Regions from separate parts of the Streptomyces sp. NPDC046862 genome, predicted to be linked through region 2. Evidence: riboswitches for the same ligand, from Rfam matches in the RefSeq annotation. Region 2 holds a riboswitch; the other holds the start of a gene.
What was found. Region 2 has a riboswitch for ZMP and ZTP ahead of AB0959_RS22080 (glycine hydroxymethyltransferase). Riboswitches for the same ligand answer to the same signal wherever they lie in the genome.

Region 1 (7,129 bases), on a different contig from region 2:
GGGTGGCGCTGCGCGGTTCCAGCGGTGTCGCCGTCGCCTCGGCGCTGCGCTGGTATCTCCGGGCGGCCTGCAAGGCGCAGATCACCTGGGACGCCTCCGTGCCCCGGCTGCCCGACCGCCTGCCGCGCACCGGCACACCCGGCCCTACGATCTCCCCCTACCGGCACCACTACCACTTCAACGTCTGCACGTTCGGCTACACCACGGCGTTCTGGGACTGGACGCGCTGGGAGCGCCACATCGACTGGATGGCGCTGCACGGGGTGACGACGCCCCTGGCGATGACGGGAATGGAGGCCGCCTGGCACCGGGCCCTCCTGGGCGCCGGTCTCGACGACGAGGCCGCCCGGCGGTTCCTCGGCGGTCCGGCCCACCTCCCGTGGAACTGGCTCGCCTCGCTCGACCACTGGTGCGGGCCCCTGCCGCGGAGCTGGATCGACAGCCACGCGGAACTCGGCCGCCGCATCCTGGACCGCGAGCGTGCCCTGGGTATGCGGCCGGTCCTCCAGGGCTTCTCCGGCCATGCGCCCCGTGCACTGATCGCGGACCGGGGCGCCCGGTCGACGACCCTGCGCTGGTGGGACTTCGACATCGATGTGCTGGACCCGCGCGACCCGCTGTTCGAGGAGTTCGGCACCACGCTGCTGACCGAGCAGACCCGCCTCTTCGGCACCGACCACCTCTATGCCGCCGACCCGTTCATCGAGACGACACCTCCGGTGACCGACCCCGATGACATCACCCGTGTCGCACGGGCCGTGCACGGCGTCATGACCGCGGTGGACGACCGGGCCACGTGGGTGCTCCAGGCATGGCCCTTCTCCTACCGCTCCGACTACTGGACGGCGGAGCGGACCCGGGCCTTCCTCGACGCCGTCCCGGACGACCGGATGCTGATCCTGGACCTGTGGGCCGAACACGAGCCGGTGTGGCGGCACACCGACGGCTACCGCGGAAAACCATGGGTGTGGTGCATGCTCCACAACCTGGGCGGACGGCCCGGCCTCTACGGAAAGCTGGACGAGCTCGCCACCGGCGCCGCCAGGGCGGGCGCCGACGCACGCGGCGGATCGCTGAGCGGAGTCGGCGCGAGCATGGAGGCCTTCGGCGGCGACCCCGTCCTGTACGAACTGCTGGCGGACGTCGCCTGGCAGGGCGCTGTCACGGACGTGACCGCCTGGCTGGAGAGCTGGACCGAGGCCCGGTACGGACGCCGAACCCCCGGGCTGCTGCGCGCCTGGGAACTCCTGCACGCCACCGTCTACACAACAGACGCTCCCGGCCCGCCGGGCTCGGTCATCGTCTGCCGGCCCACGCTGAAGGGCGATCTGCGCCCGGAGCCGCCGGTGCACCTGGCGGCGCCGCCCTCACCCACCGTCCCACCGGGTCTGGCCGAGGCGTGGACGCTCCTGGCGGACGAGGCGACGCGGGAGGACAGCGCGGGGCCACTCGGCCGGGATCTGTGCGACGTCACCGCACAGGTGCTCACCCATGTGGCGTGCGCCCATCAGCGGCGGGCGGCGGACGCGGCCCTGGCGCGGGACGCCGACGGCTTCCGAGCCGCCGCGACCGCCCTGCTCACGACGATCGAGGACCTGGACTCGACTCTGGCCACCCGGCCCGAATACCGGCTGGACGCCTGGCTCTTGGACGCCAGGAGCTGGGCGACCACCCCCGCCGAGGCCGAGCTGTACGAGACGGGCGCGCGACGCATCCTCACGCTCTGGGGGCACTCCCGCAGCGAACTGCACGACTACTCGGGCCGGCACTGGGCCGGTCTGGTCCGTTCGTTCCACCTCCCGCGCTGGCGAAGCTGGTGCGAGTACATCGACCGGGCGCTCGCGACCGGATCCCCCTACCGGGCCGAGGAGTTCGAGGCGTTCCTGGTCGACTGGGAGGAGCGGTGGATCGCCGACGGGGCCGGGACGACGACCCCCGGGACCCGGGCCGCCGGGACGACCCTGGACGTGGTGCGTACGCTGATGCCCCGTTACCGCGCCTCTCGGGGACAGCGGACAGGTGCGAACCCGGAGTGATCGTGACGCTCGAGGACAGGCGCAGGGACGACGGCCCGGAGACGGACGCCTACAAGTACGAAGCTCTGCGGCGGCAGCTCCAGGCCGACATCGCCCGGATGCGGCCCGACGAGGCGCTGCCCACCGAACGGCAGCTCGCCGGGCGGTACAACGTCAGCAGGGCGACCGCCCGGCGCGCGCTCCAGGCCCTGCGCGAGGACGGCCTGATCCGCAGTGTGCGCGGCGTGGGAACCTTCGTCGCCCAGCCCAGGATCACCAAGACGTCGAAGCTCACCTCGTTCTCCGAGGACCTGCGTTCGCGCGGCTACCACCCCAGCGCCGAACTCCTCGCCGCGGAGCTGGTCGAGGCCGACCTGCACCATGCCACGGCCCTGGGCGTCGACCCCGGCACCCCCCTCCACCGCATCGAACGGCTCCGGCTGGGCGACGGCTTCCCCATCTGCGTGGAAACGGTCCACCTCTCGGCCGAGCGCTTCCCCGACCTGGACGAGTCCCTCCTCGAGGGCTCGCTGTCCGAGGCGCTGCAGAACACCCACGGCGTGCGGGTGGTACGGGCCACCCAGCACATCCGGGCGGTGAACGTGACCGGTCGTCAGGCGCGGCTGCTCGGCGTCAAGGAGGGCTCCGCCGCCCTGCTCGTACGACGCACGGCGTTCGACGACAAGGGGCATGTGGTGGAGTACGGCGAGTCGTTGTGCCGTGGCGACCTGTACGAGTTCTCGCTGGTGGTGACCCGAGCGTGACCCGAGCGGTGTAGGCACCCTCCGTAGCCCCGTAGCCCCGTAGCCCCGTAGCCCCGTAGCCCCGTAGCCCCGTAGCCCCGTAGCCCCGTGGCCCCGTGGCCCCGTGGCCCGGCGGTCAGGCGTCGGCGATCCGGTCCACCGCGGCGAGCACCGGGGCCACCGCGTCCTCGCCGCGGACACGCTCGGCGAGACTCCGTGCCCGCTGCCCGTACGAGGCGTCGCCCGTGGCCTTCCGCAGCGCGGCGGCCAGCGCCCCGGCCGTGAGGCCCCGCAGCGGCACGGCCCGGGGCGCCACTCCGAGCGCGACGAGCCGGGCGGCCCAGAAGCCCTCGTCGAACTGGACCGGCACGGGCACCGCCGGCACCCCCGCGCGCAGCCCGGCCGCCGTGGTGCCCGCGCCCGCGTGATGGACCACGGCCGCCATGTGCGGGAACAGCAGCGAGTGCGGCACCTCTCCGATGGTGAGCATGTCGTCACCGTCACCGCGCAGTTCGCCCCAGCCCCGCTGGATCACCCCGCGCAGGCCCGCCGCGCGCAAGGCCCGTACGACCTGCGCGCTCAGCCGCTCGGCGTCGGGCACGGTGGCGCTGCCCAGGCCCACGAAGACCGGGGGAGGACCGTCGTCCAGGAAGTCCCGCAACTCCGGCGGAAGTTGACTGTCCCGGTCGTACGGCCACCAGTAGCCGACGACGTCCAGCCCGGACCGCCAGTCGCGGGGCCGGGACACGACCAGCGGGCTGAAACCGTGGAACACGGGCCAGCTCCGCCGCTCATGTGCCTTGCGGACGGCCGCGAGCCCGGCCCGGGGCAGACCGAGCCGGACCCGCAGATCCCGTACCGTCTCCGCGAAGACCCGCTCCACGGCCAGGGTCACGCCGTGCCCGGCCGCCCGGTTGAGCACCGGGCCCCAGGAACGGGTGCCGGTCATCGGTGGCGCGAACTCCCTGGTGGGGTTGAGCGGTTGCAGGTTCACGCCCATGCTCGGCAGTGACAGCCCCTCGGCGACGGTGTGCCCGAGCGGTGCGAGGGCTCCGGTCAGCAGCAGGACGTCACTGGCACGGGCGGCGGCCACGACGTCGCCGACCATCTGCCCGGCGAACCTCCGGCCCATCTCCGCCAAACGGATCAGCTTTCCGGCGCCGGTCCCGCTGCTGTGCAGACCGCGCCCGCGATCCGACTCCAACTCGGCCCGCGGATCAATGGGCAGGGAGTGGAACCGGACCCCCGATCCCTCCACCAGAGGCTCGAAACGCCCGTGCGTCACCAGGGTGACGTCGTGTCCGGCCCGCACCAGTCCGTGTCCCAGACCGGTGAACGGGGCCACGTCGCCCCGTGAACCGGCCGTCATGATCGCTATCCGCACGCGGGTCAGTATGGCGGCGTACGTGTGGCGGTGCCGGGCGCGGGGGGCAGCACGTCCGAAAGAGCCTCCTGGGTTTCCGAAAGGACACGCCGAGGGATCGGGAACCGCCGGCATCGGCCCCCGCGCTCCGCGCCCGTCAGAGGCCCAGTTGCCGTTCGGCCCCGGTGACGGTCTGCTCCAGCAGCGTCGCGATCGTCATCGGGCCGACACCGCCTGGCACCGGCGTGATCAGCCCCGCCCGAGCGGCGGCGGAGTCGAAGTGGACGTCGCCGACGTTGCCCGCGTTGTACCCGGCGTCGACCACGACGGCCCCCGGCTTGACGTCCCCGCCGCGGATCAGCTCGGGCCGTCCCACGGCCGCCACCACGACGTCGGCCTCCCGCAGATGCGACGGCAGGTCCTTCGTCCGTGAGTGGCAGTACGTCACCGTGGCGTCCCGGCCGAGCAGCAGCATCCCGACCGGCTTGCCGAGAATCGCGCTGCGCCCCACGACGACGGCCCGCCGCCCCGCCAGGTCCACGTCGTACGCGTCGAGCAGCCGCATGATGCCGCCGGGCGTGCAGGACACGAACCCCGGCAGCCCGAAACTCATCGCGGCGTACGAGCTGAGGGTGACCCCGTCGACGTCCTTCTCCGGCGCGATGGCCTCGAACGCGGCCCGCTCGTCGATGTGCGGTCCCACCGGGTGCTGGAGCAGGATGCCGTGCACCGCCGGGTTGGCGGAGAGCGCCGTCAGGGTGCCGACGAGTTCGGCTGTCGTGGTCGTGGCGGGCAGCGGGACGTGCCGTGACTCGATGCCCGCCTTCCGGCAGCGGTTGCGCTTCATCCGGACGTAGGTGACGGAGGCGGGATCCTCGCCGACGAGCACCGTCGCGAGACACGGTGCCGTGCCGGTGCGTCGCGTGACCTCGGCGGCACGACGTGCCGTCTGCTCCGCGATCCGCCGCGCGAGACCGGTTCCGTCCATGAGCCGTGCCTGGTGGGCCTGGGACATGCGCTCCTCCTGAGCGTCGTCGTGACAAGCGCCCAGGCGCGCGGCAGGAGACCCGTTCGTCGAGCCGCTCCCCGGTGGTACTCCACCTCAGCGCCAGTCACGGCCCGCCGACCACCGTAGCCGAGGAGAGGGCAGAACCGGGCGGTGCGTGCGTCGTATGATCATCGGCCGGGCGGCGCAGGGGGAGTGGGGCGGGTGGAGAACGTACGCACGGAGGTCCTTCGAGGACTGGCCGTCAATCCGAGTGCGCCGAGCGACGTGCTGCTCCGTCTCCTGGAGCCGGGTGCGGAGGCGTCGTGGCTCTGGCTGTGCCTGCGGACCGGCGGACTGCCGGACGACGTCGCCGACGCGATCCTCGCCCACCCCGACTACCGGGTACGCGAGATCCTCACCGAGAGTTGGACCGCGGACCCGGCCCAGCGCGCCCGACTGGTCGACGACCCGGAGGTCAAGGTACGCCGGGCTCTGGCCATGGGGTCGGAGCCCTTCCGCGGAAAGGCCGAGCCGCTCCCGGACGCGGCGTACGAGCGGCTGCTGAGCGATCCGGACAGCCGCGTCCGTGCCTGGACGGCGCGGTCGCGCAGCATCCCGCTTCGCGTCCTCGCCGGGTACGCGGACCACGCCGACGCCGAGGTCCGCGCGGCCGTCACCCGCGCCTGGGACGAACTGCCGCCGCCCACCCGGCAGGCGCTCCTCGCCGACCCCGCCGCCGAGGTGCGCACGGCCGCGGCCCTGCGCGTCTGCCACCAGGACGCCGCACGCACCGACGAACTGCTGGGTGAGCTCGACGGCTGGGAACGCGAACTGGTTCTGCGGCGGTGTCTGCTGACGCGAACCACCGCCGAGCGGCTGGTGAGCAGCGAGGACGACGGCGAACGTGGCGCCGTTGCCCTCAACCCGTCGCTCCCGGCCGACCTGGTGGACCGCCTGGCCCGTGACCCCGAGCACGAGGTCCGCCGCGCCGTGTCCGTACGGCCCGAACTGACCGAGGAACAGCGGGCCGCGATCGACTACCGGGTCGAGCCGCAAGAGCGGCTGACCCCCCTCGACTGGGTGCGCGCGCTGCCCGACGACCACGAAGCGCTCCGCCGCTGCGCGACCTCCGCGCACATCTGGCTGCGCCGCAGCGCCGCCGTGCACCCGCGGCTGCCCTCGGACCTGGTTACCCGGCTCGCCGCAGATGACGACTTCGCCGTCCGCCTCCTGACCTGTGAGTTCCAGCCGTCCGCTCCGGCGGAGGCGGTACTGGGCGTGTTCCTGGAGTGGAAGGGGATCACGCGCGGCGAACTGCTCGGCAAGCCGCAGTTCCCCAGGCGGGGCCTGGCGCGGTACGCCGACCACGACGACCCCGCCCTCCGTGTGCTCGCGGTCCACGACCCCGACGCGGCACCGGAGTTGATCGAACGCCTCAGCCGCGACCAGTCCGGCGTGTTGCGGAGCGCTGCCGCGAGCGACCCCCGGCTCTCACCCGAGCGGATCGAGGAACTGCTCACGGATCCCGGCGCCGCCCGGAGCGCGGCCGCCAATCCGGTGCTGCCGGTCGAGGTGATGCACCGGTGGCTGGACACGGCGTTGGGCTGACCTCCCGCGCCTCCTTCTCTGCTCGCCCTCTACTCGTCCCAGGCCTGGAGCAGGGTCTGATCGACGATCTTGCCGTCCTGCAGCGACAGCATGGAGGTCGACAGCACCCTCACACCGTCCGGGTACTCGCAGGACTCGGAGTAGGCGACGTGATCGCCCTCCACGACGCATTGCTCCAGCTTGTGCGACATCTCGCGTCCGAAGACCTCGTCGAGCATGTCGCTGATCTCGTTGCGCCCGTGCATCACCTTCGGATGGCTGGGCTGGGTGTTGCGGTCCACGACACGCAGCTCGGCGTCCTCCGCGTACATCGCCAGCAGCGTGTTCGTTTCACGTCCTTCGATGCCCCGGCGCAGCGCTTCGGTGTCGAAGGCGGGGCTTGCCGCGGTACCCATATGACCGACCTCCTTCT
Region 2 (7,129 bases):
TCGTTGGCCTGGTAGAGCAGGATGTCCGCGACCTGGAGGATCGGGTACGTGAAGAGGCCGACGCTCGCCCGTTCGGCACCCTGCTTGGCGGACTTGTCCTTGAACTGGGTCATGCGGCTCGCCTCGCCGAAGCCGGTGAGGCAGTTCATGATCCAGGCGAGCTGCGCGTGCTCGGGGACGTGGCTCTGGACGAAGAGGGTGCACCGCTCGGGGTCGAGCCCCGCGGCGAGCAGCTGGGCGGCGGCGAGCCGGGTGTTGGCGCGCAGCTCCGCCGGGTCCTGCGGAATGGTGATGGCGTGCAGGTCGACGACCATGTAGAACGCGTCGTGGGACTCCTGCAGGGCCACCCACTGGCGCACGGCACCGAGGTAGTTGCCGAGGTGGAACGAGCCTGCGGTGGGCTGGATTCCGGAGAGGACCCGGGGTCGATCAGAGGCCATGCTCACCATTCTCTCAGGTGTGGGGGCCCGCTCCGGAACTGGTCTGAAACAGATGTGCCACAGGCGGGGACGGATACTCCTCGATCAGGCCGGTGCGAGCTGGTACGGGCTCACCGCCGTGAGACGAGGAACACACCGCACCGCCACCTCCTGAGGCGCGCCTCCGACACGCCGCGCGGCGGCCCCGGCCGGAGCCGGGACCGCCGCGGGAGTCACGCCAGGAGCCGAGGGGGCCGCTCGGGCTTGCCTCAGCCGAGGTCGATCTCCGGGTAGAGCGGGAAGCCGGCCACGAGGTCGGTGGCGCGGTGGGAGATCTCGTCCGCGACCTTGGCGTCGAGGATGTGCTGGGCCTTGGAGGGGGCGCCCGACTTGGTGGTGCCGGGCTCCGTGGTGGTCAGGACGCGGTCGATGAGACCGGCGACCTCGTCCATCTCGGCGGTGCCCAGGCCACGGGTGGTCAGCGCGGGGGTGCCGATGCGGATGCCGGAGGTGTACCAGGCGCCGTTCGGGTCGGCGGGGATGGCGTTGCGGTTGGTGACGATGCCCGAGTCGAGCAGCGCGGACTCGGCCTGGCGGCCGGTGAGGCCGTAGGACGTGGCGACGTCGATCAGGTTGAGGTGGTTGTCGGTGCCGCCGGTGACCAGGGTGGCGCCGCGGCGCGTCAGGCCCTCGGCGAGGGCGCGGGCGTTGTCGACGATGCGCTGGGCGTAGTCCTGGAAGGCGGGCTGCCGTGCCTCGGCCAGGGCGACGGCCTTCGCGGCCATGACGTGCGGGAGCGGGCCGCCGAGGACCATCGGGCAGCCGCGGTCGACCTGGTCCTTGAGGGAGTCGTCGCACAGGACCATGCCGCCGCGCGGGCCGCGCAGCGACTTGTGGGTGGTCGTGGTGACGATCTGGGCGTGCGGGACCGGGTCGAAGTCGCCCGTGAGGACCTTGCCCGCGACCAGGCCGGCGAAGTGCGCCATGTCCACCATCAGCGTGGCGCCGACCTCGTCGGCGATCTCGCGCATGATCCGGAAGTTCACCAGACGGGGGTACGCCGAGTAGCCGGCGACGATGATCAGCGGCTTGAACTCACGGGCGCTGGCGCGCAGGGCCTCGTAGTCGATCAGACCCGTGGCCGGGTCGGTGCCGTAGGAGCGCTGGTCGAACATCTTGCCGGAGATGTTCGGGCGGAAGCCGTGGGTGAGGTGGCCGCCGGCGTCCAGGGACATGCCGAGCATGCGCTGGTTGCCGAAGGCCTGGCGCAGCTCGGCCCAGTCGGCCTCGGAGAGGTCGTTGACCTGGCGGGCGCCGGTCTTCTCCAGGAAGGGGGCCTCGACGCGGTCGGCGAGGACGGCCCAGAAGGCGACGAGGTTGGCGTCGATGCCGGAGTGCGGCTGGACGTAGGCGTGGCGGGCGCCGAAGAGCTCGCGGGCGTGCTCGGCGGCGAGGCCCTCGACGGTGTCGACGTTGCGGCAGCCGGCGTAGAAGCGGCGGCCGATGGTGCCCTCGGCGTACTTGTCGCTGAACCAGTTGCCCATGGCCAGGAGGGTGGCCGGGGAGGCGTAGTTCTCGGAGGCGATCAGCTTGAGCATCTCGCGCTGGTCGGCGACCTCCTGCCCGATGGCGTCGGCGACGCGGGGCTCCACGGCCCTGATGACGTCGAGGGCGCTGCGGAAGGCGGTGGACTCGGTGGAGAGAGGCGCAGAGTTGTCGGACATTGAGGACCTCCGGACGTGGCGTTCGGCGTTCACGGTACGGCCCAGGCGCACGGCACTCGGTTCTCGGGCCGCTTCCCGATGGTCGGTCCCATCCTCGGACCCTGCGTAAGGGTCCAGCGCGCCAGTCACGGCCCGCCGCTCACCCTACCGGGCGCTCCGGATCAGCGGGTTCGCGCGTCCATCATGCGAGCGTCGCGGGGAGCGACGATAGGAAGGGGCAGGAAGGGGAGCGAAGGGAGGCGCCGTGGCTGCCTCGGAGAGCGCCACGGAGCGGTTGATCGCCGCGGCCGAGGCGCACAGCGCGCACACCTACCACCCGTTGCCGGTGGTGGTGGCGTCGGCGGACGGGGCGTGGATGACGGACGTGGAGGGGCGCCGGTACCTGGACCTGCTGGCGGGGTACTCGGCGCTGAACTTCGGCCACGGCAACCGGCGACTGGTTCAGGCGGCGCGGGCCCAGCTGGAGCGGGTGACGCTGACGTCGAGGGCGTTCCACCACGACCGGTTCGCGGAGTTCTGCGAGCGGCTCGCCCAGCTGTGCGGCATGGAGATGGTGCTGCCGATGAACACGGGCGTGGAGGCGGTGGAGACCGCCGTGAAGACGGCCCGGAAGTGGGGGTACCGGGTCAAGGGCGTGCCCGACGGGCGGGCGAGGATCGTGGTCGCGGACGGCAACTTCCACGGCCGTACGACGACGGTCGTCGGCTTCTCCACCGATCCTGAGGCCCGCGCGGACTTCGGCCCGTACACACCGGGCTTCGACGTCGTGCCGTACGGGGACTCGGCCGCGCTGCGCGCCGCGGTCACCGAGGACACGGTCGCCGTGCTGCTGGAGCCCGTCCAGGGCGAGGCGGGGGTGCGGGTGCCGCCGCCCGGCTATCTGGCGGACGTACGGGAGGTGACGCGGGAGCGGAACGTGCTGTTCGTCGCCGACGAGATCCAGTCGGGGCTCGGCCGGACCGGGCGGACCTTCGCCTGCGAGCACGAGGGCGTCGTACCGGACGTGTACGTGCTGGGGAAGGCGCTCGGCGGCGGGATCGTGCCCGTGTCGGCGGTGGTGTCGTCGCGGGCGGTGCTCGGGGTGTTCCGGCCCGGTGAGCACGGGTCGACGTTCGGCGGGAACCCACTGGCCTGTGCGGTGGCGCTGGAGGTGATCGCGATGCTGCGGTCGGGCGAGTTCCAGCGGCGGGCGGCCCGGCTGGGCGAGCATCTGCACCAGGAGCTCGGCCGGTTGGCGGACACGGGACAGCTGACCGAGGTGCGGGGACGCGGGCTGTGGGCGGGGGTCGACGTCGCCCCGGAGTACGGCACCGGCCGTGAGGTCTCCGAGAGGCTGATGGACCGGGGCGTCCTGGTGAAGGACACCCACGGTGCCACCCTGCGCATCGCCCCTCCCCTGGTCATCGGCGAGGAGGACCTGGACTGGGGGCTCGCCCAACTCCGTGCGGTGCTGGGCGGGTAGTTCCCGGCCCTCGGCGAGCCTTCCTCAGAGGATCACGTGCGGCAGGAACCGCGCGTACTCGTCCGTGACGAGCCCCGACGACTCGCGGATGCCGAGCCCCGCCGACTCGTTCTCCACGACCCACGCGCCCAGGACCACACGGTTGCCGTCGAAGGACGGCAGAGGCGCCAACTCCTGGTAGCAGCACGGTTCGTCGCGGACGACGGGGTCGGCGCCCGGCTCGTGCACCGTCACTCCCGCGCCCTCCCGGCCGAGCAGCGGCTTGGCCACGTACCCGTTGCCGGAGGCCAGCTCGCGGGGCCCGTCCAGGTGGGCGGGGAGCAGGTTCGGGTGGCCCGGGTACAGCTCCCACAGCACCGCCAGGAGGGCCTTGTTGCTGAGGAGCATCTTCCAGGCGGGCTCGATCCACAGCGTGGTGCCCGTGCCGCCGCCGTTGTCGAGGGTGGCGAGGACGTGCGGGGCGAAGCGGTCGGTGGTGAGCCACTCCCAGGGGTACAGCTTGAAGACGCTGCGGATGAAGCGGAGCTTCTTGTCGACGAAGCGGCCGGAGAGGCGGTCCCAGCCGATGTCCTCCACGGAGATCCAGTCGGTGTCGAGGCCGGCCTGTTCGGCGGTCTCCTTCAGGTAGGCGACCGTCATCAGGTCCTCGCCGAGCTCGTCGCCCGCCGAGTGGGCGAAGTAGAGCGGGCCGCCCGGCGGGAGCAGGGCGGACTGCTTCCTCCAGGCGTCGACGAGGCGTTCGTGGAGGGAGTTCCACTGGTCGGCGCCCGGGAAGCGTTCCTCCATCCAGAACCACTGGGGGCTCGCGGCCTCGACGAGCGAGGTCGGGGTGTCGGCGTTGTACTCCAGCAGCTTCGCCGGGCCGGTGCCGTCGTAGCGCAGGTCGAACCGGCCGTAGACGGAGGGGAGTTCGGCCCGGCGGTGCCAGGCCTCGGCGACCAGTTCCACCAGCCGGGGATCGGTGATGCCGAGGTCGGCGAACCGGTCGTGCTCGACGATGTGCGCGGCCGCCGCCAGGCACATGCCGTGCAGTTCCTCGACGACCTCCTCCAGTGCCTCCACCTCGGGCAGCGAGAAGACGTAGTGGGCGCTCTCGTCCCAGTAGGGGCGCAGGGAGTCATCGGGGTAGCGGGTCAGCGGGTAGATGAGCCCCTGTTCCTCGACGGTCTGCTGCCAGCCGGGGCGGGGTTCGATCGTGCGGCGTTCCATGGGCTTGTCGGGTCCGTCCGCGCGTCCGGTCAGCCGCCGCCCGAGCCGGAGCAGCCGAAGCCGTCGCGGTCGACGGCATCGCTGCGGCTGAAGGTGCCGTAGTCGGCGTAGCGGCCGCTGACGTCGGCGTCGTAGTACCAGGCGGCGTCGGTGGTGCTCGTCTTGCCGCCGCTGGTCTTACCGCCGGCTGTCTTGCGCTTCTTGGCGGACGACGTGGAACTCGACCCGGACGACTTGCAGTTCTTGTCGGAGACGACCTTGTAGCCGTTGGCGAAGTCGTAGCTGTCGCGGTCCACGCAGCGGCGGTCCGGTTCGGAGCCGCAGGACGTGAGGGCCGCGGCTATGACGCCCATGCCGCCGAGTACGACCGTGCTGGACCGCAGGCGCCTGCGCTGCTCTGCCATGTTCTCTCCCCCGTCGGGTGTACGTGTGCGGGCCGGAGCGCGGCACGTGACCGGCGTCCGACCGGCGCTCAGACTAGTGATCGAAACCAGCGATTGCCCAACCGGCTCCTCGTACCCGCGTACACGGATCTGGATGCCCGTCCTACGGCAGCACCCTGCACAGGGCGTCCAGCGCCCCCGCCCACGCGTGGTCCGGCGGGGTCCCGTAGCCGACGACCAGGGCGTCCAGCGGGTCGACGGTCGCCCGGTCGTGGCGGTAGCGGGCCAGGCCGTGCACCTCCAGGCCCTGCCAGGCCGCCGCCCGGACGACCGACGCCTCGGTACCGGGCGGGAGCCGGAGCACCGCGTGCAGTCCGGCCGCGATCCCGGTGACGCGGACGTCGGGGGCGTGCTCGCGCAGGGCGTCCACCAGGGCGTCCCGGCGGCGCCGGTAGCGCAGCCGTACGGAGCGCACGTGCCGGTCGTACGCCCCCGATGTGATGAACTCGGCGAGGGTCAGCTGGTCCAGCGCACCGCACGACCAGTCCGTCCCGCCCTTCGCGGTGAGGACCTCGGGGGTGAGGGACGGCGGCAGGACCATCCAGCCCAGGCGCAGTCCGGGCGCCAGGGACTTGCTGGCCGTGCCCAGGTAGACCACGTGGTCGGGGTCGAGGCCCTGCAGCGCGCCGACCGGCTGGCGGTCGTAGCGGAACTCGCCGTCGTAGTCGTCCTCGAAGACCAGGCCGCCGGTGCGGCGGGCCCAGTCGAGCACGGCGGCCCGCCGGTCGGGGTGGAGCGGAACGCCCATGGGGAACTGGTGGGCGGGAGTGAGCAGCACCGCCCGTACGCCGCTGAGGCCGCCCGTCAGGTCGCCGGTCAGTGCCTCGGTCCGGGTGCCGAGTTCGTCGCACGGCAGCGGGACCGTCCCGAGGCCGGCCCGTGCCAGCAGCTTCCAGTGGGCGTCGAGGCCGTACGACTCCACCGCCGGCGCCTGGGCGCCCCGGCGCCGCAGCACCGTGCCGAGCAGCATCAGGGCGTGGGAGATGCCCGAGGCGATCACGATGTGCTCGGGGTCGGCGCGGACCCCGCGGGCCCGGGCCAGGTAGACGGCGAGGGCGGTGCGCAGTTCCACGCGGCCGCGCGGGTCGCCGTAGCCGAGGGCCTCGTGCGGGGCGGAGGTCAGGGCGCGGCGGGCCGCCTTCAGCCACTCCGTGCGCGGGAAGGAGGCCAGGTCGGGGCTGCCGGGGATGAGGTCGTACACCGGGCGGCCCGGCTCCGGGTGGGGCGGGGGCCGGCGGCGCCGCGCGCTCTGCGGGACCGCGCCGTCCGCGACGCGGGTGCCCGAGCCCTGGCGGGCGGTGAGCCAGCCCTCGGCGACGAGGTCGCTGTACGCCTCGGCCACCGTGTTGCGGGCGATCCCGAGGTCGGTGGCGAGAGAACGGGAGGAGGGCAGCCGGGTGCCGGGAGCGAGGCGGCCACTGCGCACCGCCTCCCGGAGCGCGTCCGTCAGCCCCTTGCGCACACCGGATCCGGAGGGCTCGACATGCAGGTCGACGCCATAAGTGGCCCACGGTTTCACCATGGAAATGGACCATACCCCTGGGCTGCCTCGCTCCTAGGGTCGAGGGCATGACGACGACGACCGAGACGACCGACGAGACGAAGACGGAGTACGCCCCCGAGACCGCCCCACGTCTGCCGTGGGCCAAGCTCGCCCCCGACGTCTACAAGGCGATGGTCCGGCTCGACGCGGCCGCCCGGCAGGGCCTCGACGCGACGCTGTACGAGCTGGTGAAGATCCGCGCCTCCCAGATCAACCACTGCGCCTTGTGCCTCGACATGCACACCAAGGACGCGCTGGCAGCGGGCGAGAGGGTCGAACGGATCATCCAGCTCGGTGCCTGGGAGGAGTCACGGCACTTCTACACCGAG

Region 1: linked by a shared signal. The riboswitch ahead of AB0959_RS45350 (bifunctional 5,10-methylenetetrahydrofolate dehydrogenase/5,10-methenyltetrahydrofolate cyclohydrolase) and the one ahead of AB0959_RS22080 (glycine hydroxymethyltransferase) in region 2 are both predicted to bind ZMP and ZTP.

Annotation. Positions count from the first base shown of each region.
Region 1 covers NZ_JBEYXP010000065.1:15,321-22,449, forward strand. The annotation lists gene AB0959_RS45335 (alpha-N-acetylglucosaminidase) at 1-2,036, shown strand, start outside; gene AB0959_RS45340 (GntR family transcriptional regulator) at 2,039-2,779, shown strand; gene AB0959_RS45345 (glycosyltransferase) at 2,895-4,127, opposite strand; gene AB0959_RS45350 (bifunctional 5,10-methylenetetrahydrofolate dehydrogenase/5,10-methenyltetrahydrofolate cyclohydrolase) at 4,279-5,136, opposite strand; ZMP/ZTP riboswitch at 5,160-5,247, opposite strand; gene AB0959_RS45355 (hypothetical protein) at 5,332-6,717, shown strand; gene AB0959_RS45360 (nuclear transport factor 2 family protein) at 6,747-7,112, opposite strand.
Region 2 covers NZ_JBEYXP010000019.1:59,784-66,912, forward strand. The annotation lists gene trpS (tryptophan--tRNA ligase) at 1-440, opposite strand, end outside; gene AB0959_RS22080 (glycine hydroxymethyltransferase) at 689-2,143, opposite strand; ZMP/ZTP riboswitch at 2,176-2,282, opposite strand; gene rocD (ornithine--oxo-acid transaminase) at 2,388-3,605, shown strand; gene AB0959_RS22090 (glutathionylspermidine synthase family protein) at 3,630-4,814, opposite strand; gene AB0959_RS22095 (hypothetical protein) at 4,844-5,218, opposite strand; gene AB0959_RS22100 (PLP-dependent aminotransferase family protein) at 5,361-6,779, opposite strand; gene AB0959_RS22105 (carboxymuconolactone decarboxylase family protein) at 6,827-7,129, shown strand, end outside.